DNA from 2 places in the Pseudomonas sp. Irchel s3b6 genome. Region 2 is predicted to be linked to the other one. Evidence: predicted binding sites of a transcription regulator. Region 2 holds the regulator's gene; the other holds the start of a gene.
The links. Region 2 encodes sigma-54, which starts transcription at its own class of promoters, with help from an activator protein. Its sites were predicted from a motif close to ANTGGCATNNANNTTGCTNT; they were not measured.
Positions count from the first base shown of each region.

Region 1: glnA (glutamate--ammonia ligase) is a predicted target of sigma-54. The motif match lies at 10,257-10,276, and genes of this name have one in related genera.

Region 1 covers NZ_FYDM01000004.1:137,896-150,079, reverse strand. The annotation lists gene CKW07_RS09120 (DUF2339 domain-containing protein) at 1-3,211, opposite strand, end outside; gene CKW07_RS09115 (glycogen/starch/alpha-glucan phosphorylase) at 3,338-5,788, opposite strand; gene CKW07_RS09110 (YkgJ family cysteine cluster protein) at 6,005-6,439, shown strand; gene typA (translational GTPase TypA) at 6,628-8,448, opposite strand; gene thiI (tRNA uracil 4-sulfurtransferase ThiI) at 8,588-10,042, opposite strand; gene glnA (glutamate--ammonia ligase) at 10,374-11,780, shown strand; gene CKW07_RS09085 (DUF4124 domain-containing protein) at 11,983-12,184, shown strand, end outside.
Region 2 covers NZ_FYDM01000005.1:166,054-178,237, reverse strand. The annotation lists gene tldD (metalloprotease TldD) at 1-274, shown strand, start outside; gene yjgA (ribosome biogenesis factor YjgA) at 323-847, opposite strand; gene pmbA (metalloprotease PmbA) at 956-2,302, shown strand; gene CKW07_RS11445 (FagA protein) at 2,459-2,854, shown strand; gene CKW07_RS11440 (aspartate ammonia-lyase) at 2,847-4,223, shown strand; gene CKW07_RS11435 (hypothetical protein) at 4,251-4,688, shown strand; gene CKW07_RS11430 (superoxide dismutase) at 4,690-5,301, shown strand; gene CKW07_RS11425 (ZIP family metal transporter) at 5,333-6,226, shown strand; gene CKW07_RS11420 (HPr family phosphocarrier protein) at 6,270-6,542, opposite strand; gene rapZ (RNase adapter RapZ) at 6,558-7,415, opposite strand; gene ptsN (PTS IIA-like nitrogen regulatory protein PtsN) at 7,418-7,882, opposite strand; gene hpf (ribosome hibernation-promoting factor, HPF/YfiA family) at 7,895-8,203, opposite strand; gene CKW07_RS11400 (RNA polymerase factor sigma-54) at 8,310-9,803, opposite strand; gene lptB (LPS export ABC transporter ATP-binding protein) at 9,985-10,710, opposite strand; gene lptA (lipopolysaccharide transport periplasmic protein LptA) at 10,711-11,259, opposite strand; gene lptC (LPS export ABC transporter periplasmic protein LptC) at 11,246-11,818, opposite strand; gene CKW07_RS11380 (HAD family hydrolase) at 11,826-12,184, opposite strand, start outside.

The DNA.
Region 1 (12,184 bases), on a different contig from region 2:
TGCGCATCACCAAGGCCGTGAAGAAGACGAACAGCGAAACCCCGGCCACCCCCTCAGTCGCCGCTGCGGCGTAGGGCAAGCGAATCGACAACTGGTCGAGCGCACTACGCGACCAGGCATACACGCCGAACAAGGCAAACAACAGGCCGATTTCCAGTGGATTGAGCAACGGCACATAGGGCAAAGGCTCGGCTGTGCCGTCACTGGCGATGTTCGCCAACCAGAACCAGCCGAGCATCAGCAACGCCAGCGGCAGTGCAGCGTAGAGACGGTACTCGCGGGCATGGGCCGACACCGGCCACGGCCAGGTGCGAGGCGCGGCCACCAGCAGCAGATACAGGCTCGGCAGAATGGCCCAGCCCAGCCAGCGCCAGGCGTTGTACTGCTCGGACAGCACCAGCAGGCCATAACGCAGCTCCAACGCCAATACCGCGATCAACAACCAGCAGCCCAGCACATGGGCCGTGCTCGACACGCGTGGCGGGAGCATCGCAGCCATACGCCGCAGCGAGATGAAATGCACCGCGAACACCGCCAGCCAGGCCAGCCAGCCAAAGTCGGCAGCCGGGTGATAACGCGAATGCCAGGCCGCGACCAGCACCAGCGACGCGACGGGAATCAGTAAACAGCCAAGAATGCCCAGCGACGGCCATTTCAAACGCAACGCCAGCCACGCCCACAGCGCGACACTCAATGCCGAGAAACCCAGCAACAGCGCGGCTTGCAGATGCGGCGGCGCGAACCGCAGCACCTCGGTAACCACGGCCAACGCCCACCAGGCCGCGCCCCACACCAGCAACAGTTCGGACAGACGCCCTAGGCTCAACGCATCGAACGCGCTGGCGTGCTGGCCAAACTGCAAGCGCCAGGCGCCCACCATGGCCGCCAGACCCAACACCATGGGCGTCCAGAACCCGCTATGGCCCAACGGCCGCAAACCTTCACTGAGCAGGGGGCCAAGCAACCCGGGAGCGGCGATCAGAAACACCGCGCCGCCCGTCACCTGTAACAACAAACCGAAGACAAAGCTCACACGCTGCTGCAAATACAGGCTCAACCAGATGATCAACAGACCGCTGGCGGCCCACACCGCACTCGCCGTTTGCCATGGCAAGACGAACAGCACCGCCAGGTTGATCAGCACCAACCCGGCCAGCAACACCAGCGACAAGCCCCGCAGCAAACGCACATCGCTGCGTACCATGTCATCGCGAGCGGCGAACAACATGCCGCCAATCAGGGCCAAGCCAATCAGTGAAGCCGTCATCAGTCCACTCCAGCCCGCACCGAGCACGGCCGTCGAATCATCGCTGGCGCCGTGCAGGCGCAGCAGAAACAACACACCACCCAGCAGTTGCACGGCAAACGCGGTGAACAGGAACGTGCGCGATTGCAGGCGCAGGCCGACGAACAAGGTCACCAGACCGGCCAGCGCCCAACTGATCGCTGTGCCGTGGGTGAAGAAAAACAGCGGCGCCAGCAGATAGAGAAAGGTCAGGCCGGCGCAGGCCAATACCGGCAAACCCTTTCTTTCCCAGGCATGGGTGTGCTCAGGGGAAGCGCTGCGCAACTGATAGAAGCTGAACAGCAGCGCCGCGCCGAGCATCAACGCACCCAGCGGTGGGCCGTCGAGCAGGCTGCCGTCGCCGAAACCCAGTTCACTGAGGAAGGCCAGCGCCGCCCCCAGTTGCAGCAACAAGGCAAAGGCTCGGGCCAATGGCCGGTGTTGGCGCAACCCGAGCCAGTAGATCCCCGCCCCCTCCACAGCCCAGGCCGCCGCGGTCCAGCGCGCCTCCAGCGCCAATGGGATCGCCAGGCTGGCGAAAATCACCCCCAGCGCCAGGCAGGTTTCCGCCAGCAGCAAGGCGCGGCCACCGCTGAGCAAACGCGCCAACCCCATGTAGACGAAGCCCAGCACCAAGGCACTGAAGGCAGTGGCGAACTCCAGGTGTTGAACCAGCGCAAACTGCAGGCCGAAGCCCACCAGCGGTGGGCCGAACAGCATCGTACCGTCGACATAATCGCCCTTGCGCGCAGACCAGTGCAGCAGCGCCTCACGGCTGTCATCCTCGGGTCCGTCGCTCAGCGACTGCAGTTTACGCCGGGCAAACAACAGGCCAATGGCCAGGTACATCAGGAAAAACAAGACCAGGAACGGCTCGGTGCTCCACAGCAGTTCCGGCGTGTAGGAACGCAGGCCCCAGGCGAAACCGATGCCGAAGGTGCCGGCAAAGCCGATCAGGTTCAGCAGCCTCCAGGCCTTGAACCAGGCAATGGCCAGGATGCCGGCATTGAGCAGGGCGAAATAGCTGAACAGCGCGACATGATTGCCGGCACCGGTAGAGGTCAGGATCGGCGCGGCAAAGCCACCCAGCGCGGCCGCGCAGGCCAGGGCCAGGGAGTCTTGAGTGATGGCCAGAATCGCCGAGAACAGCGTCACGACCACCAGCAGCCCCAAGGCCGCCGTCGGGTCGAGCAACGGGTGCAAGCGCATGGCGGCGAACACCGTCAGGTACAGCACCGCGATCCCGGTACCCTGCAGCATCAGCGCGTACTGGGTGTTGCGGCGTCGCAGCCACCAGCCCAGGCCAAGCAAGGCCAGCGCAGCGGCGGCAACACCGGCGTAACGCAGTTCAATCGGCACCACCATGCCTTCGGTGGCGTAGCGCAGCAGGAACGCCAGGCCGAAGAACAACAACACCACGCCGACCCGCAGCACGGTATTGCCGCCGAACAGCCAATTGCGCGCAGCCGCGATGGCGCGCTCGATCAGATTCGGTCCACGGGGTTCGGCGGGGGGCTGCGGTTGAACGGGTCGTGCAGTCCAGGGATCGACCGGTTCAGGAGTGATCGCGGTCTGTACCGTGGCCATTTCGGGCGGCAGCTCCCAGACCAGCTCCTGCAGCGCAGGCACAGGTTCCGGTATGGGTGCTTGCTCAACGACGATTTCGGATGAAGGCGCCGGCTCAGTGACCGGGGTTGCACCCGTGCCGCCGGTTTCGAGCAAGGCAAGCCGCTGCTCGACCGCGCCCAGGGCCACCTTCGCCAGCTCCAGTTGACGCTGCTGCTCGCCCGCTTGCGCATTCAGGCGCCGCAGCACAAGCGTCTGGCCGATACCCAGGCCGATCAGCGCACCGATCAACGCGTCGCCGAAGGACTCATCCAGTATCCAGCCCAACCCCCACCCAATCAGCATGAACATCCATTGCATGGTCGATATCCCTAAGCGGCCCATGGCAGGGCGAATCCGGGTAGTCCCGCAGCCCGGTGCAACTGCTGCTTAGTATATCGATCCGGCCCAACAACCGTTGGGCCGGGCGCAAAATTGTTACACCCTCTACTCCAACGCCTTCCAGATATCCGTGGCGTACTCGCGAATGGTCCGGTCAGAGGAAAACCAGCCCATACGCGCGCTGCTGAGTACCGCCGAGCGCCACCACGCCTTCGAATCGTGCCAATGGGCGTCGACCCGCATCTGCGCGGCCCAGTAAGACTCGAAGTCGGCGCAGACCAGGAAGCGGTCGTATTCGATCAACGAATCGATCAGCCCGGTGTACCGCATCGGATCATCCGGCGAGAACACCCCGCCCCGAATCGCTTGCAGGACATCGCCAAGCCGGTGGGAAGCGGCGATGTCCGGTGCGGCATGAAACTCGTGGTTCTGTTTACGCGCCTCGACCTGCTGGGCGCTCAGGCCGAAGATGAACATGTGCTCGGCACCGATGCGCTCGCACATTTCCACGTTGGCGCCGTCCAGGGTACCGATGGTCAACGCACCGTTGAGGCCGAATTTCATGTTGCTGGTGCCGGAGGCCTCGAAGCCCGCGGTAGAAATCTGCTCCGACAGGTCGGCCGCCGGAATGATGCTCTCCGCCAGGCTGACGTTATAGTTGGGCAGGAACACCACTTTCAGCAGGCCGCGCACCGTCGGGTCGTTGTTCACGGTACGGGCGATATCGTTGGTCAGCTTGATGATCATCTTGGCCTGGTGATAACTGGCCGCTGCCTTACCAGCGAAGATCTTCACCCGCGGCACCCAGTCCACTTCCGGCTCGGCACGTATCGCCTGGTACAACGCCACGGTATGCAACAGGTTGAGCAACTGGCGTTTGTATTCATGAATCCGTTTGACCTGCACGTCGAACATCGCCACCGGGTTGACCGCGACCCCCAGGCGTTCATGGATCAGATAGGCCAGGGCCTTTTTGTTGTGCAGCCGCTGCTCGGCGAACTGCTTGCGGAACGCGGCTTTTTCGGCAAACGCCTCCAGGCCAGCCAAGAGCTGCTCCGGATCATCCAACAGCTCAGGGCCCAATGCATCGACCATCATCGAGGTCAGTTCGGGGTTGGCCTGATAGAGCCAGCGGCGAAAGGTAACGCCATTGGTCTTGTTGTTGATGCGTGCCGGGTACAGCTTGTGCAACTCGGAAAACACGGTTTCGCGCATCAGCTGGGTGTGCAGACCCGACACGCCGTTGACACTGTGGGAGCCCAGAAAGGCGAGATTGCCCATGCGCACCCGCCGGCCGTTGTCTTCTTCGATCAACGACACCGCGCGCAGCACGTCGAAATCGTGGATGCCCTTGGCCCGCAGCGAGTCGATGTGCTGGGCGTTGATCAGGTAAATGATCTGCATGTGCCGGGGCAGCATCCGCTCCATCAACCCCACCGGCCAAGTCTCCAGGGCCTCGGGGAGCAACGTGTGGTTGGTGTAGGACAAGGTGTCGACGGTAATCTGCCAGGCCGCCTCCCACGCCACGTCATACACATCGACCAGTTGGCGCATCAGTTCGGCCACGGCAATCGAGGGGTGGGTGTCGTTGAGCTGGATCGCCGCATGATCCGCCAGGGTCAGCACCGAGGTGTGCATGTTGCGATGGCGGCGCAGCAGGTCCTGCAGGGACGCGGCGACGAAGAAGTATTCCTGGCGCAGGCGCAGTTCCTGCCCCGCTTCGGTGCTGTCGGCCGGGTAAAGCACCCGGGAGATGCTTTCGGCGCGAGCCACTTCAGCCACGGCCCCTAGATGGTCGCCGGCATTGAAGCGCTCCAGGTGCAACTCTTCCATGGCCCGCGCCCGCCACAGCCGCAAGGTGTTGACGCTCGCCCCGCGCCAGCCGACCACCGGCGTGTCATACGCCACCGCCCGCACGGTCTCCGCAGGCGACCAGATCTGCTTGCTCTTGCCGTTGGCATCGACAACGGTGGCGACGCCGCCACCAAAACCGATCGGGTAGATCACCTCTGGCCGCTCGAACTCCCAGGGGTTGCCGAAATCCAGCCAATGCTCGGTCTGCTCCTGCTGCCAGCCGTCGACAATCGCCTGGCGAAACAATCCGTGCTCGTAGCGAATACCGTAGCCGTGGCCGGCGATACCGAGGGTCGACATGCTTTCCATGAAACACGCCGCCAGGCGACCGAGACCTCCATTGCCCAGTGCCGCGTCCGGCTCCAGCAGCCGAATGCGCTCCAGGTCCACGCCCAGCTCGGTCAGGGCTTCGCGGGCAACGTCGAGCAAACCGAGATTGCTCAGGCTGTCGTAGAGCAGGCGGCCGATAAGGAACTCCAGCGAGAGGTAGTACACCCGCTTCTGGCCCTTGCGGTAGATCTGGCGCGTGTGATCCATCCAGTGCTCGACCATGTGATCACGCGCCGCCAGGGCGATAGCTTCGAACCAGTCATGGTCGAAGGCGTGATCCGGGTCCTTGCCCACTGCATAAGTGAGTTTGGTCAGGACGGCTTCGCGGAATGCGGCCACCTCAGCTTCGCGAACAAGTGGTTCTTGAGTCATCGATAGGACCTCGGGCGAGCATGAAATTGACTGAGCCTAGACGGTCTGACAAACGGCGCAGGCGCTGGTTCGGGTGTTTTACGCAATGACCTGAATTGAGCGGTTCAGGGGCAAAAGGATGCAGGGGTCGTGCCGGAACCTTGAAAAAGTTGTTCAAAAAACCACCAATCCCGTATGATCCCGCGCCCGGATACAACGCTACCCCTTGGAAACCTGATGAAGCCTCAACTGATCGCCGCCGCGGAACTCGACCGTCTCGAGACCTGGCAGAAATACTCCAGCCATATGTGCGGCGGCTGCGTGTCCAGCTGCTGCACGCTGCCGGTCGAGGTCAAGATCAAGGATCTGATCCGCATCGGCATCGTTGATGAATTCGAACGCGGCGATCCGCCGAAGAACATCGCCAAGCGCCTGCAAAAGGAAGGGATCGTCGAGCGTTACAACCAGAAGTCGGAAATCTTCACGCTCCAGCGCATGAGCAACAACGATTGCCTGTACCTGGATCGTAAGAGCCGTTTCTGCACTATTTATGACAAGCGCCCGGATACTTGCCGCAACCACCCGAAAATCGGCCCGCGGCCGGGGTATTGCGCATACAAGCCTAAAGAAGTGGTGCGCGAGAGCAGCCGCCGCACGATCGAAAAATTCTGATCTGATCGTTCCCACGCTCCGCGTGGGAACGCAGCCGGGGACGCTCTGCGTCCCAAGAGCCGAACGCGGAGCGTCCGTTGAGGCATTCCCACGCAGAGCGTGGGAACGATCCATCAAGCAAACCCCAGACAAACAAAAACGCCCCCGGCCTTTCGACCGGGGGCGTTTTTGTTAAGCCAGGCTAAATCTTATGCCTTGGCTTTCTTGGCAGCGCGGGTACGCTCGCTTTCGTCCAGGATCTTCTTGCGAAGACGGATGGACTTAGGCGTCACTTCACACAGCTCGTCGTCCTGGATGAATTCCAGAGCCTGTTCCAGGGTGAAGCGAACAGGTGGAACCAGAGCGATGGTTTCGTCTTTACCCGAAGCACGCATGTTGTCGAGCTTCTTGCCCTTGGTAGGGTTCACGCCCAGGTCGTTGTCACGGCTGTTCAGACCAACGATCTGACCGTTGTAGATTTCCTGACCGTGTTCAACGAACAGCTTGCCACGTGCCTGGAGGGTTTCCAGGGAGTAGGTCAGCGCCTTGCCGGTTTCAACCGAAACCAGAACGCCGTTCTGACGGCCGGACATGTCGCCGGACTTCATCACGTCGTAACGGTCGAAGATCGAGGTCAGGATGCCAGCACCGTTGGTCAGGGTCAGGAACTGGTTACGGAAACCGATCAGACCACGAGCAGGGATGTTGTATTCCAGACGTACACGGCCCTTGCCATCCGGCACCATGTTGGTCAGGTCGCCCTTACGCAGGCCCATCTCTTCCATCACCTTGCCCTGGGATTCTTCCGGCAGGTCGATGGTGACGTTTTCGAACGGTTCGTGCTTCACGCCATCAACCAGACGGATGATCACTTCCGGACGGCCTACAGCCATTTCGAAGCCTTCGCGACGCATGGTTTCGATCAGTACCGAAAGGTGCAGTTCGCCACGGCCGGAAACCTTGAACTTGTCAGCCGAGTCGCCTTCTTCAACGCGCAGTGCAACGTTGTACAGCAGCTCTTTGTCCAGACGTTCCTTGATGTTACGGGAAGTCACGAACTTGCCTTCTTTACCGCAGAAAGGCGAGTCGTTTACCTGGAAGGTCATGGAAACGGTTGGCTCGTCGACGGTCAGCGGCTTCATCGCTTCGACCATGTCCGGGTGGCACAGGGTGTCGGAGATGAACAGCGAGTCCATACCGCTGATGCACACGATGTCGCCTGCAGCTGCTTCTTCAACGTCGATACGGTGCAGACCGTGGTGACCCATCAGCTTCAGGATACGGCCGTTACGCTTCTTGCCGTCGGCGCCGATGGCGACAACTGGAGTGTTCGGCTTGACGCGACCACGAGCGATACGGCCAACGCCGATAACACCCAGGAAGCTGTTGTAGTCCAGTGCCGAGATTTGCATCTGGAACGGGCCGTCACGGTCAACTTTTGGAGCCGGAACGTGGTCAACAATCGCCTGGTACAGCGGGGTCATGTCTTCAGCCATCTCGTTGTGGTCCAGACCGGCAATACCGTTCAGGGCCGAAGCGTAGACGACTTGGAAGTCCAGTTGTTCTTCGGTGGCACCCAGGTTGTCGAACAGATCGAAGATCTGATCCAGAACCCAGTCCGGACGCGCGCCTGGACGGTCAACCTTGTTGATGCACACGATTGGACGCAGGCCGGCTTCGAAAGCCTTCTTGGTCACGAAACGGGTTTGCGGCATAGGGCCGTCTTGAGCGTCAACCAGCAGCAGAACGGAGTCAACCATCGACATTACGCGTTCAACTTCGCCGCCGAAGTCGGCGTGGCCCGGGGTGTCCACGATGTTGATGTGGTAGCCGTTCCAGTTGATGGCGGTGTTTTTCGCCAGAATGGTAATACCGCGCTCTTTCTCCTGGTCGTTGGAGTCCATCACGCGCTCGTCGTTGAGCTCGTTGCGCTCCAGGGTGCCGGATTGACGCAAGAGTTTGTCTACCAGGGTGGTTTTACCATGGTCAACGTGAGCAATGATGGCGATGTTGCGTAGATTTTCGATCACTTGTGTATCTCGATCAGAGGATTCGGTGTGCTGACAAGTCTTGGCAGCGATTTACAGTAGAGTCAGGCCTTGCCGTTACAGCTTGACGGCAGAGTCGGGGGGCCGGTGACGCAGGCCACAGGCATACAGCCCCGGGCTCTTAGCTCGGTCGATAAACGCGCACATTGGCATGCCCCTCACTGAGCAAATGGTGAGCATGCAGGCGACTCATCACGCCTTTGTCGCAATACAGCAGGTACTGGCGAGTAGGGTCCAGTTCCTTGAAACGAGCGTTCAGTGCATAAAACGGCATCGTTTGTACCTCGACGCCAGCCAACTCCAGCGGGTCGTCTTCAGCGGCATCCGGGTGACGGATGTCGATGACGATCTGACCGGCCAGCGCTTCGCTGACTTCTTCAATCTGCAAGTCCTGGCCCAACTCGTCGATCACCCGATCGATCGGCACCAGTTTGGCGTTCTCGAGCGCACGCTCGAGCACGGCCATATCGAATTCTGTCTCTTCATGCTCCACGCGCGGACGCTTGGCGTGGGTCTTGGGGTTCACCGAGATGACCCCGCAGTACTCCGGCATGTGCTTGGCGAAGTCGGCGGTGCCGATTTCGTTGGCCAGGTCGATGATGTCCTGCTTGTGACTGGCGATCAGCGGGCGCAATACCAGCTTGTCGGTCACGCAGTCGATCACCGACAGGTTCGGCAGCGTCTGGCTGGAAACCTGGGAAATCGCCTCACCAGTGACCAGCGCCTCGATATCCAGTCGATCCGCGATTCGGGACGCAGCGCGTAACATCATACGCTTCAATACTACGCCCATATGACTGTTATCGACTTTGCCGAGAATTTCTCCCAGCACTTCCTCGAACGGCACACTGACAAATAACACGCGCTGGGAGCTGCCGTACTTCTTCCAGATGAAGTGCGCGACTTCCATCACGCCCAACTCGTGGGCACGCCCACCGAGGTTGAAGAAGCAGAAGTGCGCCATCAGCCCGCGACGCATGATCTGGTAGGCCGCGACAGTGGAATCGAAACCGCCGGACATCAGTACCAGGGTCTGTTCCAGCGCGCCCAACGGATAACCGCCGATGCCGTTGTGCTGGTTGTGAATCACGAACAACCGTTTGTCGCGAATTTCGATGCGGACTTCGATTTGCGGCTCTTTCAGGGAAATCCCGGCTGCGCCGCACTGACGACGCAGCTGGCTGCCGACGTATTTCTCGACGTCCATCGAGCTGAATTCGTGCTTGCCGGCACGCTTGCAGCGCACCGAAAAAATCTTCCCGGCCAGCGCCTCGCCGAAGTGCAGCTTGCACTTGGCGACGACGTCGTCGAAGTCGCCCAGCGGGTACTCGTCGACCTGCAGGAAATGCGCGATACCCGGCATGCAGCTCAGGCGCTCGGTCATGTCCTTCAAGGCTTTGGGGTCGGTGACGTGCGTTTCCAGCTCGAGATTGTCCCACACGCCGTTCACCACCACGGCCGGGTCCAGATCGCGGAGCACGGCACGGATGTTCTTGGCCAACTGACGGATGAAACGCATCCGTACCGGGCGGCTTTTGATGGTGATCTCGGGGAAGACTTTTACGATTAGTTTCATGAAAACAGCGCGCGCACGGCCAGCCGAAAAAGGGGGGCGCGGATTATAGCGGAAATTGCTCAAGGTTTAACCAGTTAATATGCAGAAGGTTTTCGATGCACCAAAACGGGTCATTTGCAGCGGATGGCGCTACATTAGAGGGCGCTATTTTTCGTATTTCAGGGCTTTGCGCCTTTATAAGCGTGATATTGGGGCAAAAAACCCAAGTCGGGGCACTGGCATGCAATTTGCTCCCTTGTGAGGCAGGTTGCCTTGGCAGAGTATTCGCGCCGGCATCACCCACATTCCAAGGGCTATCCATTACTAAGCCCGAAGCCACCCGGAGGACACTATGTCGAAGTCGGTTCAACTCATCAAAGATCATGACGTCAAATGGATTGATCTGCGCTTCACGGACACCAAAGGCACTCAGCACCACGTGACCATGCCGGCTCGCGACGCGCTGGATGATGCTTTCTTCGAAGAAGGCAAAATGTTCGACGGTTCCTCCATCGCCGGCTGGAAAGGCATCGAAGCCTCCGACATGATCCTGATGCCGGACGACACCACTGCCGTCCTCGACCCGTTCACCGAAGAGCCGACCCTGATCCTGGTCTGCGACGTGATCGAGCCTTCGACCATGCAAGGCTACGACCGCGACCCACGTGCGATCGCCAAGCGCGCCGAGGAATACCTGAAGTCGACCGGTATCGGCGACACCGTATTTGTTGGTCCAGAGCCAGAATTCTTCATCTTCGACGAAGTGAAGTTCAAGTCCGACATCTCCGGCTCGATGTTCAAGATCTTCTCCGAACAAGGTTCGTGGATGTCCGACCAGGACGTGGAAGGCGGCAACAAAGGCCACCGTCCAGGCGTCAAAGGCGGCTACTTCCCTGTTCCGCCGTTCGACCACGACCACGAAATCCGTACCTCCATGTGCAACGCCATGGAAGAGATGGGCCTGGTCATCGAAGTTCACCACCACGAAGTGGCGACTGCCGGCCAGAACGAAATCGGTGTGAAGTTCAACACCCTGGTTGCCAAGGCTGACGAAGTTCAGACCCTGAAGTACTGCGTACACAACGTTGCCGATGCCTACGGCCGCACCGCGACCTTCATGCCTAAACCACTGTACGGCGACAACGGTTCGGGCATGCACGTTCACCTGTCCATCGCCAAAGATGGCAAGAACACCTTCGCAGGCGAAGGCTATGCCGGGCTGTCCGACACCGCCCTGTACTTCATCGGCGGCATCATCAAGCACGGTAAGGCCCTGAACGGCTTCACCAACCCGTCGACCAACTCCTACAAGCGTCTGGTCCCAGGCTTTGAAGCTCCGGTCATGCTGGCCTACTCGGCTCGCAACCGCTCCGCTTCGATCCGTATTCCTTACGTGTCCAGCCCTCGCGCTCGCCGTATCGAAGCCCGCTTCCCGGATCCAGCAGCCAACCCATACCTGGGCTTCGCTGCACTGCTGATGGCTGGCCTGGACGGCATCCAGAACAAGATCCACCCTGGCGACGCTGCTGACAAAAACCTGTATGACCTGCCGCCTGAAGAGGCCAAAGAGATCCCACAAGTTTGCGGCAGCCTGAAAGAAGCCCTGGAAGAGCTGGACAAAGGTCGTGCGTTCCTGACCAAAGGCGGCGTTTTCAGCGACGACTTCATCGACGCTTACATCGCCCTGAAAAGCGAAGAAGAAATCAAGGTTCGTACCTTCGTACACCCACTGGAATACGAGCTGTACTACAGCTGCTGATCCAGTAGCGCCTGCGCAAGCAGCGCGCCCCTAAAGAGGCCTCCTTCGGGAGGCCTTTTTTGTGAGCTCAATCCAGGCACCTTGATAGAGCGGCTGTCGTTTCGAGAAACGCCAGGAAACCATGCGCAACCCTTTCGCGACTTGGGCCAGCCACCCGGCCTGCCTTATGCTACGAGCCAACACCTGCGCATTGGTTGACCTTATGTCTCGCGGTTCTCTGTGGATGTTGCTGCTGATCACCCTGCCCGCCACTGCACAGATCCATGTGTACACCGACGCTCACGGCAACACCGCCTACAGCAGTCGGCCACCCGATGGCGTGGAGAGCCAGGTGATTGAACCTGCGCCAATGAACACCCTTTCGTTCCCGACATCACCCACCACCGTGCAAGCAGCCCCGCGCA
Region 2 (12,184 bases):
CGGCGGTCAGGTCGACATCACCAGTGGCAAGTTCGTGTTCTCCACCAGCGAAGCGTACCTGATCGAGGACGGCAAGATTACCGCGCCGGTCAAAGGCGCCACCCTGATCGGTAACGGGCCGGAAGCCATGAGTCGAGTGTCGATGGTCGGTAACGACCTGTCGCTGGACAGCGGTGTGGGGACGTGCGGCAAGGATGGTCAGTCGGTGCCGGTGGGTGTCGGTCAGCCAACCTTGAAAATCGACGCGATCACCGTGGGTGGCACGGGCGCGTAAGGGATGGAGCTTCGGGTGGATTGCCAGGCAACCCACCCGGGACGAGGTTTAACGCAGACCGCGTTGCGTCTCGTCCAGCTCACGGATGTACTTGAAGATTTTTCGGCTGGAGGCAGGAGGCTTGCTTTGCGCAACCTCATGCTGGGCCTGACGGATCAGGGAGCGCAATTGCTGGCGGTCCGCGTCCGGGTAGTCGACGACGAACTTTTCCAGAACGGCATCGTCGCCAGCGATCAGGCGATCGCGCCAGCGCTCCAGGTTATGGAAGCGTTCGTTGTACTGGCGAGTGGAGGCATCGAGTTGATCGAGCAAGACCAGAATGGCGTCAGTGTCCTGATCGCGCATCAGTTTGCCGATGAACTGCAGGTGCCGTTTACGCGCGATGTTCGCGGTGTGCTTGGGCGCATCAGCCAGGGCCCGGCGCAGAGCGTCGGTCAGGGGCAGTTTTGCCAGCAAGTCAGGCTTGAGTGTTGTAAGGCGCTCGCCGAGGTCAACCAGAGCATGCAGCTCGCGTTTGACCTGGGTTTTGCTTTTTTCTCCCCCGTCGAGGGAGTCGTCGTAAGAATCAACCATGGTGGCAGTCCGCAAAGAAACGCCGCCATGATAACCAGTCGGGGGCCGCTTGTCCGGCCCGGTCGCTCGATGGCCTTAACCGAAAGCAGAATTTGAGTGGAGAACAGCATGAGTGCAGTTGAAAGCGTCGGCCCACAAGCGTTACCGGCACTGCAAGAGCAAGTCGAGCAGATCATCGCCGAAGCCAGGCGCCAGGGCGCCAGTGCCTGCGAAGTAGCTGTGTCTCTGGAGCAGGGCCTGTCGACTTCAGTGCGTCAGCGCGAAGTCGAAACGGTCGAGTTCAACCGTGACCAGGGCTTTGGCATCACCTTGTATGCCGGTCAGCGCAAAGGCTCGGCCAGCACCTCGGCCAGTGGCCCCGAGGCGATTCGCGAAACCGTCGCCGCGGCGCTGGCCATCGCCAAGCACACTTCCGAAGACGAACACTCGGGCCTGGCCGATGCCGCCCTGATGGCCAGGGACTTGCCGGACTTCGATCTGTTCCACGAATGGGATATTACGCCTGAGCAGGCGATCGAGAAGGCGCTGGCCTGCGAAGCCGCAGCATTCGCCACCGACAGCCGGATCAAGAACGCCGATGGCACCACCCTGAGCACCCATCAGGGCTGCCGTGTCTACGGCAACAGCCACGGCTTTATCGGTGGTTATGCCTCGACGCGCCACAGTTTGAGTTGCGTGATGATCGCCGAAGCTGACGGCCAGATGCAGCGTGATTACTGGTACGACGTCAATCGCCTGGGCCATTTGCTGGCCGATCCGGTGAGCATCGGCCAGCGCGCGGCGCAACGGGCGGCCAGCCGTCTCGGCGCGCGCCCGGTACCGACCTGCGAAGTGCCGGTGCTGTTTTCCGCAGAGCTGGCGGGTGGTTTGTTCGGCAGTTTCCTGGGGGCGATTTCCGGCGGCAATCTGTACCGCAAGTCGTCGTTCCTCGAAGGTGCCTTGGGGCAGAAGCTGTTCCCGGAGTGGCTGACCATTGATGAGCGGCCACACCTGATGCGTGCCATGGGCAGCTCGGCGTTCGACGGTGATGGCCTGGCGACCTATGCCAAGCCGTTCGTCGAGAACGGTGAGTTGGTGTCCTATGTGCTGGGCACCTATTCCGGGCGCAAACTCGGCATGCCGAGCACGGCCAACTCCGGTGGCGTGCACAACCTGTTCGTCACCCATGGCGACGAAGACCAGGCGGCCCTGCTGCGACGCATGGGACGCGGCTTGCTGGTGACCGAACTGATGGGTCAGGGCCTGAACATGGTGACTGGCGATTACTCGCGCGGTGCAGCGGGCTTCTGGGTGGAAAATGGTGAGATCCAGTTCGCCGTCCAGGAAGTGACCATCGCCGGCAACATGCGCGACATGTTCAAGCAAATCCTGGCGGTGGGTAATGACCTGGAACTGCGCAGCAACATTCGCACCGGTTCGGTGTTGATCGAGCGGATGACAGTGGCGGGCAGTTAACTCCTTACCGTTACACACAAGGGCGCGTTACCCATTGGGTAATGCGCCTTTTTTATGGGCGCTAGGCGGGTCCGCTGTGGGAGCTTGCATGGGCGCTCTTGTGTTGGGTTTTATTATCATATAATAATGAATCTCATTATCGAATGAGCCCGGATCATGAGTTCCGCCTTGCACGAGCAGCCCTACCTCGAAAGCTGGCGCTGGATGAGCCGCCAGATCCGTTGCGCACTGGATGCTGACGAACCACGCCTGATCGAACACTACCTGGCCGAAGGCCGCTATCTGGGCTGTTGCACAGCGACATCGCCCTGGACCATTGCTGAAACCTCATTTCGCTTGCTGCTCGACACGGCGGCCGACACGGCGCTGCCCTGGCACTGGCGCAACCTGTGCCTGGACCAGGCCTGGCGCCCATTGCGTGATCTGGAGCGCCTCTCGTTGTGCAACTGCCGGCTCAAACGCTGGCAGCGCTACACCTGGCAACTGGCGACCTGCGAGTTGCAGCCCTCGATTTCTCTGACTGAACTGGTGCAAGGATTTCCTGATGAGTAACACTCGTATCGAACGTGACAGCATGGGCGAACTGCAAGTCCCGGCAGACGCCTTGTATGGTGCCCAGACCCAGCGCGCCGTGAATAACTTTCCCGTCAGTGGGCAGCGGATGCCGGCCCAGTTCATTCGTGCCCTGATCCTCGCCAAGGCCGCCGCCGCCAAAGCCAACGTCGAGCTCAAGCAGCTGAGCGAAGCTCAGGGCAAGGCTATTGTCGATGCCGCCCAAGGCCTGCTCGAAGGCGACTACATGCCACACTTCCCGGTGGATATCTTCCAGACCGGCTCCGGCACCAGCTCCAACATGAATGCCAACGAGGTGATTGCCACCCTGGCCAGCCGACTGCTCGGCGAACCGGTCAATCCGAACGATCATGTCAATTGCGGCCAGAGCAGCAACGACATCATCCCGACCACCATTCACGTCAGCGCGGCGCTTTCGCTTCACGAGCAATTACTGCCTGCACTGGTGCATCTGGTCCAGGTGATCGAGCGCAAGGCTGAACAGGTTCACCCCTTCATCAAGACTGGCCGTACGCATTTGATGGACGCCATGCCGGTGCGCATGAGTCAGGTGCTCAACGGTTGGGCACAACAACTCAAGGCCAACATCGGCCATTTGCAGAGTCTGATGCCCGCCCTGCAATCCCTGGCTCAGGGTGGCACGGCAGTCGGTACCGGGATCAACGCTCACCCGCAGTTTGCAGCGCTGTTCAGTCAGCAGTTGAGCGCGCTGACCCAGGTGCAGTTCACGCCGGGCAAGGATCTGTTCGCGCTGATCGGCTCCCAGGACACGGCGGTTGCGGTTTCGGGCCAACTCAAGACCACGGCCGTGTCACTGATGAAAATCGCCAATGACCTGCGCTGGATGAACTCTGGCCCCTTGGCAGGCCTGGGTGAAATCGAACTTGAAGGCTTGCAGCCGGGATCGTCGATCATGCCGGGCAAGGTCAATCCGGTGATTCCGGAGGCGACGGCGATGGTCGCCGCCCAAGTGATCGGCAATGACACGGTCATCACGGTGGCGGGCCAGTCGGGAAACTTCGAGCTGAACGTCATGCTGCCGATCATTGCCCAGAACCTGTTGAGCAGCATTGAACTGCTGGCCAATTCCAGTCGCCTGCTCGCTGACAAGGCCATTGCCAGTTTCAAGGTCAACGAGGCAAAGCTCAAGGAAGCGCTGTCACGCAATCCGATCCTGGTCACGGCGCTCAATCCGATCATTGGCTATCAGAAGGCCGCGGAAATTGCCAAGACCGCCTACCAGCAAGGTCGCCCGGTGATCGATGTGGCGCTAGAGCACACCGATCTCACGCTCCGCCAACTGGAAGAGTTGCTCAATCCCGAGAAGCTCACCGCAGGCGGCGTGTAATCACCGCTATCGCTTTGGAGATTCACCATGGAGCATTGGAAACGCACGATCGAAAGGGCCAACCGCTGCTTCATGCTGGGCGAGTTGGTGGATGCCCGCGAGCACTATCTGCAGGCACTGGCGCTGGCCCAGGTGTTGTACGAGCGGTGGCCGGATGCCGACGAAGCGGTCGCTGCCTGCGTGATTTCCCATCACAACCTCGCCGACCTGCATTTACGTCTGAACCAGCCGGAGGAGAGCGCCGAATACTTGTGCGCCATCCATCAACGGCTGTTACAGACCATGCAGGACTCGCGCCTGGTGCCCGCCCTGCGCGAAGCTGCGCTACGCCAAAGCAGCAAGACCTACGTCGAGTTGCTCAATTTCATTAGCGAGCACGGCGAATACCCGCGCACCCACCGTTTGCTGCATATCGATACCGCAGCGCAGCCAACCAGGGCACGCGCTCATCATGGAGTTCATTGAAATGGCTTTTACCTTGCCGGCCCTGCCATACGCCTACGATGCACTGGAACCGCATATCGATGCGCAAACCATGGAAATCCATTACTCCAAGCACCATCAGACCTACATCAACAACCTCAATGCAGCCGTTGAAGGCACTGAATTTGCCGAGTGGCCGGTGGAGCGCCTGGTGGCCGGCGTTGCACAGTTGCCGGAAAACCTTCGGGCTGCCGTGATCAATCAAGGCGGCGGGCACGCTAACCATTCTCTGTTCTGGGCGGTCATGGTACCCAATGGCGGCGGCAAGCCAGAAGGCGAACTGGCCAAGGCCATCGACAAGCAACTGGGTGGTTTCGACAGCTTCAAGGACGCGTTCACCAAGGCAGCGTTGACGCGGTTCGGTAGCGGTTGGGCGTGGTTGAGTGTCACCCCGCACAAGACCCTGGTGGTGGAAAGCAGTGGTAACCAGGACAGTCCGTTGATGAGCGGTAATACGCCGATCCTCGGCCTGGACGTCTGGGAGCACGCCTATTACTTGTGTTATCAGAACCGTCGCCCTGAATACATCAATGCGTTCTATAACGTGATCCATTGGCCGGAGGTTGCCCGGCGCTACCAGGCAGCGCTGGTTTGAGTCCTCACAATAAAAAGAAATAAGGCCGACTATGGGCACTGAAATACTGGCGATCAGCAGTGGGCGAATGTTTCGTTATGCAGTGGGGGCGCTCTTGTTGTTGGCGGGCTCTACCTTGCTGGTTGCCCACGGCCTGGCGTGGCTGAGTCTTGAGCCAAAGTTGATGCGGGCGCTGCAAGGCGGGGCTATCTGTGCGCTGGGTACGGCCTTGGGTGCGGTGCCGGTACTGGTCATCCGCCGGATGCCGGTGGCGCTCAGTGATACTTTGCTGGGTTTTGGCGCCGGGGTCATGCTGGCCGCCACGGCGTTTTCGCTGATCGTGCCCGGTATCGCGGCGGCTGAAAGCCTGGGGCTGACACCCTGGGCGTCCAGCGGCTTGATTTGTCTCGGCATCATGCTGGGGGCGTTCGGACTGTTTGTGGTGGATCGCAAGGTGTCCGGTGCAACACCGCAGATGCTGGTCGGTACCCTGGAGCACCCGGTCGTCCCTCCGCGTATCTGGCTGTTCGTGTTTGCAATCATTGCTCATAACATCCCTGAAGGCATGGCGGTGGGTGTCTCGGCCGGTGGCGGTATGCCGGATGCCGACAGCCTCACCATGGGCATCGCGCTGCAGGACGTGCCGGAAGGGCTGGTGATTGCCTTGGTGTTGGCCGGGGCCGGGATGTCACGGGCCAGGTCATTTCTGATCGGCGCCGTATCAGGCCTGGTCGAGCCGGTTTTTGCGTTGCTGTGTGCCTGGTTGGTGAGCTTGGCCGAGGTCATCTTGCCGCTGGGCCTGGCGCTGGCGGCCGGCGCAATGCTGTTGGTGGTGACTCACGAAGTCATCCCTGAATCGCGTCGTAATGGTCACGACAAACTGGCCAGCCTTGGGTTGCTGGTAGGGTTCTGCCTGATGATGGTGATGGATACGGCGTTGGGTTGAGGTGTGGCGAGGGAGCAAGCTTGTTCGTCAAAAAGGCGTGCGCTTACTCGCCTTCGTCGAAGAAGTTGTTGATCAATGCCACCAGCGCGTCCAGTGCTTCCTGCTCTTGCTCACCTTCGGTTTTCAGATGGATTCTGGTGCCTTTGCCAGCCGCCAGCATCATCATCGCCATGATGCTTTTACCGTCGACCATGCTTTCGGGGCTGCGACCGGCCCTGATCTGGCAGGGATACTGACCTGCAACACCCACGAATTTAGCGGAAGCGCGGGCATGCAGACCCAGTTTGTTGATGATTTCAATTTCCAGAGCAGGCATCGCGGTGTGAATCCTTTAGCTAAGGTCGCGGTGGCGAACCTGGACGTTCTTCAAGGTTTTTTGCAGGAGTTGACCCAGGCGCTCGGTCAGGTAGACGGAGCGGTGATGCCCACCGGTACAGCCAATGCCAATAGTGACGTAGGCGCGATTACTTGCCGCAAAGCGGGGTAGCCATTTGAGCAGGTAGCTGGAAATGTCCTGGAACATTTCCTCAACATCCGGCTGGGCAGCCAGGTATTCGGCGACCGGCTGATCCAGCCCGGATTGTTCGCGCAGTTCTGGTTTCCAGTAAGGGTTGGGCAGGCAGCGCACATCGAATACCAGGTCGGCATCGACCGGCATGCCACGCTTGAACCCGAAAGACTCCACCAGGAAGGCGGTGCCTGGCTCGGGCTGGTTCAGCAGGCGCAGCTTGATGGTGTCACGAAGCTGGTAGAGGTTCAGGTTGGTCGTATTGACCTTGAGGTCCGCCAGATCGGCTATCGGCCCCAGCAGGGTGGTCTCATCCTGAATGGCTTCGGCCAGCGAGCGATTGGCGCTGCTCAGCGGATGGCGACGGCGGGTTTCCGAGAAGCGCTTGAGCAGGGTCTCTTCGTCGGCGTCCAGATACAGTACGTCGCATTTTATGTGCCGGGCGCGGACTTCTTCCAACAGCTCGGGGAAGCGCGTCAAGTGGCTGGGCAAGTTACGCGCGTCGATGGACACCGCCACCAGTGGCTGGGTCAATTCGTTGTGGATCAGGGCACGTTCGGCCAGTTCCGGCAGCAGGCCGGCTGGCAGGTTGTCAATGCAGTAATAGCCGTTGTCCTCCAGTACATCGAGGGCTGTGCTTTTACCGGAGCCGGAGCGGCCGCTGACGATGATCAGGCGCATGGTTAGTGACCGTTCTGCTCGTCCAGGACAACCTGATACAAGGCTTCGCTGCTGGTGGCGCTGCGCAAACGGTCGCGGACTTCCTTGCGGTCGAGCATGCTGGCGATCTGGCGTAGCAGTTCCAGGTGCGCATCGGTAGCTGCCTGGGGGACCAGCAGGACAAACAGCAGGTCGACCGGTGCGCCGTCGATAGCGTCGAAATCAATAGGCGCGTCCAGGTGCATCAAGGCGCTGATGGGCGACTCGCAACCTTTGAGACGGCAGTGGGGAATAGCGATGCCGTTGCCAAAACCGGTCGAGCCGAGTTTTTCACGGGCAATCAGGCTCTCGAAGACATCCTGCATCTCCAGCTCCGGGACTTCCCGGGCGATCAGGTTGGCAATCTGTTCAAGGGCGCGTTTTTTACTGCCGCCCGGCACGTTCACCAGGGAACGGCCGGGGGTCAGGATGCTTTCAAGTCGGATCATGGGTTTGGGGTGTTAACGACCGGTCGCGCCCTGAAGGAGGCTCTGGGTCTTTTCCTTATGCTTTTTGAGTTGGCGATCCAGCTTGTCGGTCAGCAGGTCGATGGCGGCATACATGTCCGTGTGCTCGGCATTGGCAACCACTTCTCCGCCGGGAATATGCAGCGTGGCTTCGATTTTCTGCAACAGCTTCTCGACATTCATCGTGACCTGCACGTTGGTGATCTTGTCGAAATGCCGCTCCAATCGGTCGAGTTTTTCGCCGATGTAGGTGCGCAGAGGTTCGGTCACTTCCAGTTGGTGTCCACTGATGTTGACTTGCATACAGCTTCTCCTTCGTTGCCAGTGCATAAGGCGGCAGGCTGAGTTGCCTGCCACTAGGATGTTTCCGAAAAATCGAATACACCCTGGAACGCGGTGGCGTGGCCCGTTACATCAATCGCTTGCGTTCGCTCGAAGGCGCGATCCCGAGGGACTCGCGGTACTTGGCGACGGTGCGGCGGGCTACCTGAATGCCTTGTGCCTCCAGTAAACCAGCGATCTTGCTGTCACTCAACGGCTTTTTCTGATTTTCCGCGGCAACCAGTTTTTTGATGATCGCGCGAATCGCTGTGGACGAGCATTCACCGCCTTCGGAGGTGCTGACGTGACTGGAGAAAAAGTATTTCAGTTCATAAATACCGCGTGGGGTATGCATGAATTTTTGCGTGGTCACCCGTGAAATGGTCGACTCGTGCATGCCGACGGCTTCCGCGATGTCGTGCAGGACCAGCGGCTTCATCGCCTCGTCGCCATACTCGAGAAAACCGCGCTGGTGCTCGACGATCTGGGTGGCAACTTTCATCAGGGTTTCGTTGCGGCTTTGCAGGCTCTTGATGAACCAGCGGGCCTCCTGCAACTGGTTGCGCATGAAGGTGTTGTCGGCGCTGGTGTCGGCACGGCGGACGAAGCCGGCGTACTGTGGGTTGACGCGCAGGCGCGGCACCGATTCCTGGTTGAGCTCCACCAGCCAGCGTTCGTTGTCCTTGCGTACGATGACGTCGGGCACCACGTACTCGGCTTCGCTGGACTCGATTTGCGAGCCCGGGCGCGGATTGAGGCTCTGTACCAGTTCGATGACCTGGCGCAGTTCGTCTTCCTTGAGCTTCATGCGGCGCATCAGCTGGCTGTAGTCGCGGCTGCCGAGCAAGTCGATGTAGTCGGTAACCAGGCGTTTGGCTTCGGCCAGCCAAGGGGTCTTGGCCGGCAACTGGCGCAATTGCAGCAGCAGGCATTCGCCCAGGTTGCGGGCGCCGATGCCGGCAGGCTCGAATTGCTGGATGCGGTGCAGGACGGCTTCGATTTCGTCCAGTTCGATGTCCAGCTCCGGGTCGAAGGCCTCGAGAATCTCTTCGAGGCTTTCGTCCAGGTAGCCCTGATTGTTGATGCAGTCGATCAGCGTGACGGCGATCAGACGATCGGTGTCGGACATCGGTGCCAGGTTCAACTGCCAGAGCAGGTGGCTCTGCAGGCTCTCGCCAGCCGATGTACGGGTGGTGAAGTCCCACTCGTCGTCATCGTTGCTGGGCAGGCTGCTGGCGCTGGTCTGGTAAACGTCTTCCCAGGCGGTGTCGACGGGGAGTTCGTTGGGAATGCGTTCGTTCCATTCACCCTCTTCAAGGTTGTCCACCGTGGGGGCGGTTTCCTGGTAGGAGGGTTCCTGGATCTCGGTGTTGGGTTTCTGCTCGATGTTGTCCGCCATTGGGTCGGCGTTATCGAAGTCGTCGCCGTCTTCCTGACGTTCGAGCATTGGATTGGATTCCAATGCTTCCTGGATTTCCTGTTGCAGGTCCAGGGTCGACAATTGGAGCAGGCGGATGGCCTGTTGCAGCTGCGGTGTCATCGTCAGCTGCTGGCCCATTCTCAAGACTAGCGATGGTTTCATGGCAGGGGCTTAACACCTTATTCGCCGGCGCACATGCGCCATCCACTACAGGGCGCCGAAGCGCCAAACATAAGCAAATTATATGCCTGAAACTGAAGTGTTTGCCTAGAGTGTCGAGACAATAAAAACATTCACGGCCGCATTGACATTACGCCCCGGCAACTCTCAGGCGCCTCAGCGCTTAGAGGCGGAACTCATGGCCCAGATAAACTTCCTTGACCAATTCGTTGGCCAGGATGGTTTCGGCGTCGCCTTCGGCGATCAGTTGGCCGTCGTTGACGATGTAGGCGGTTTCGCAGATGTCCAGGGTTTCGCGGACGTTGTGGTCCGTGATCAGTACACCAATGCCCTTGGCCTTGAGGTGGTGGATGATCTGCTTGATGTCACCTACCGAGATCGGGTCCACGCCGGCGAAGGGTTCGTCGAGCAGGATGAATTTCGGTGCCGTGGCCAGCGCGCGCGCGATTTCCACGCGGCGACGTTCACCGCCGGAAAGGCTCATGCCCAGGTTTTCACGGATATGGTTGATGTGGAATTCCTGAAGCAGGCTTTCCAGCTCTTTGCGGCGACCGGCCTTGTCGAGTTCCTTGCGGGTTTCGAGAATGGCCATGATGTTGTCGGCGACCGACAGTTTGCGGAAGATCGACGCTTCTTGCGGAAGATAGCCGATACCCGCCCGTGCACGACCGTGCATGGGTTGGTGGCTGACGTCCAGATCATCGATCAGCACGCGTCCCTGGTCGGCCTGGACCAGGCCCACGATCATGTAGAAACAGGTGGTCTTGCCAGCGCCGTTCGGGCCTAGCAAGCCGACAATCTGGCCGCTGTCGATGGACAGGCTGACGTCACGCACGACCTGGCGGCTCTTGTAGCTCTTGGCCAGATGCTGGGCTTTCAGAGTTGCCATTTAAGGGGCCTTTTGCTCGTCGGTTTTCTTTTTAGGCTGAATCACCATGTCGATGCGCGGGCGTTGTTCGGTGACCTTGCTACCCGTCGCGCGACCGGCGCTGGCGAGCTTTTTGTTGGTGTCGTAGACGATTTTCTCGCCTTGGGTGATGTTGCCATCCTTATCGACGACTTTGGCGCGATCGATCAGTACTACGCGGTCTTGCGAAGCGTGGTACTGGATAGTCACCCCATAGCCTTGGACAGGCTTGGTGTCGCCAGCCGTTTGCATCTGCTCGAAGTAGGCCAGGTTGCCCACCGAGGTTACGACGTCGATATCGCCAGCCGGTGTGCGAGTGATAGTCACGGTGTTGCCGGTGACCTTCATCGTGCCCTGGGTGATGATCACGTCACCTTTGTAGGTGGCGATGCCGTTCTTGTCGTCCAGCTGTGCGTCGTCGGCCTGAATGCGGATAGGTTGATCTCTATCGTTCGGCAGAGCCCAGGCGCTCACGCTTCCCAGTGCTGCGCCCAGACTGAGCAAAATAGGGAGGGTTTTAACGAGCCTCATACTGTCCTCTTACGTTCGATAGCAGGTGTATCCTGCTTTCTTTCAAATACGCTTTCATGCCGGTCCCCGTCGATACACCGCCAGCACCGTCGATTCTAACGGCTTGCTGGGTCTGCGCATATTGCTGCTGCGGGAATACGGTCATGCGGCTGCTGGTAATGATCATCGCGCGGTCCTTTTCGTCGGTGCGCGCAATGCGTACCGAGTCGATCAGTTCGACTTCGGTGCCGCCAGGGTTGACCTCGCCACGCTCACTCTGGACGTGCCAGGGGAACTCGGTGCCGCGATACAGCTGCAGGTCCGGCTTGGTTACCAGGGTCACATCGCTGGCCTTGACGTGCTCAACCTTGTCGGAGGTCATTTCGTACTGCAACTTGCCGTCGGGCAGGTACTGCACGCTATGGGCGTTGGTTGCATAGAAGTCGATCTCGCTCTCGTTGACCACCGTCACGGGCTTGTCGAGAAAACGTTCTGGACTGATGTTCCAATAGCCGACAGCCGCGAGCAGCGCGGCAATGGCTCCAAAAAACAATATGTTGCGAAACTTTTTGCTCAGCATAAGTGGCTCACAGGTACGCGGCGTTGGCGGCTTCAAGGTTGCCTTGGGCGCGTAGAATCAATTCGCAAAATTCGCGTGCTGCACCTTCGCCTCCGCGGGCAAGGGTAGTGCCGTGGGCGTGCTCACGAACGAAACTTGCAGCGTTGGCGACGGCCATGCCCAGGCCAACACGGCGAATCACCGGCAGGTCCGGCAGGTCGTCACCCAGATAGGCAACTTGCTCATAGCTTAGGCCCAGCTGCGCGAGAAGGCTGTCGAGTACGACCAGTTTGTCCTCGCGGCCTTGAAACAGGTGGGGAATCCCGAGGTTTTTTGCGCGCTTCTCGACGACCGGGGTCTTACGACCACTGATTATGGCCGTTGTTA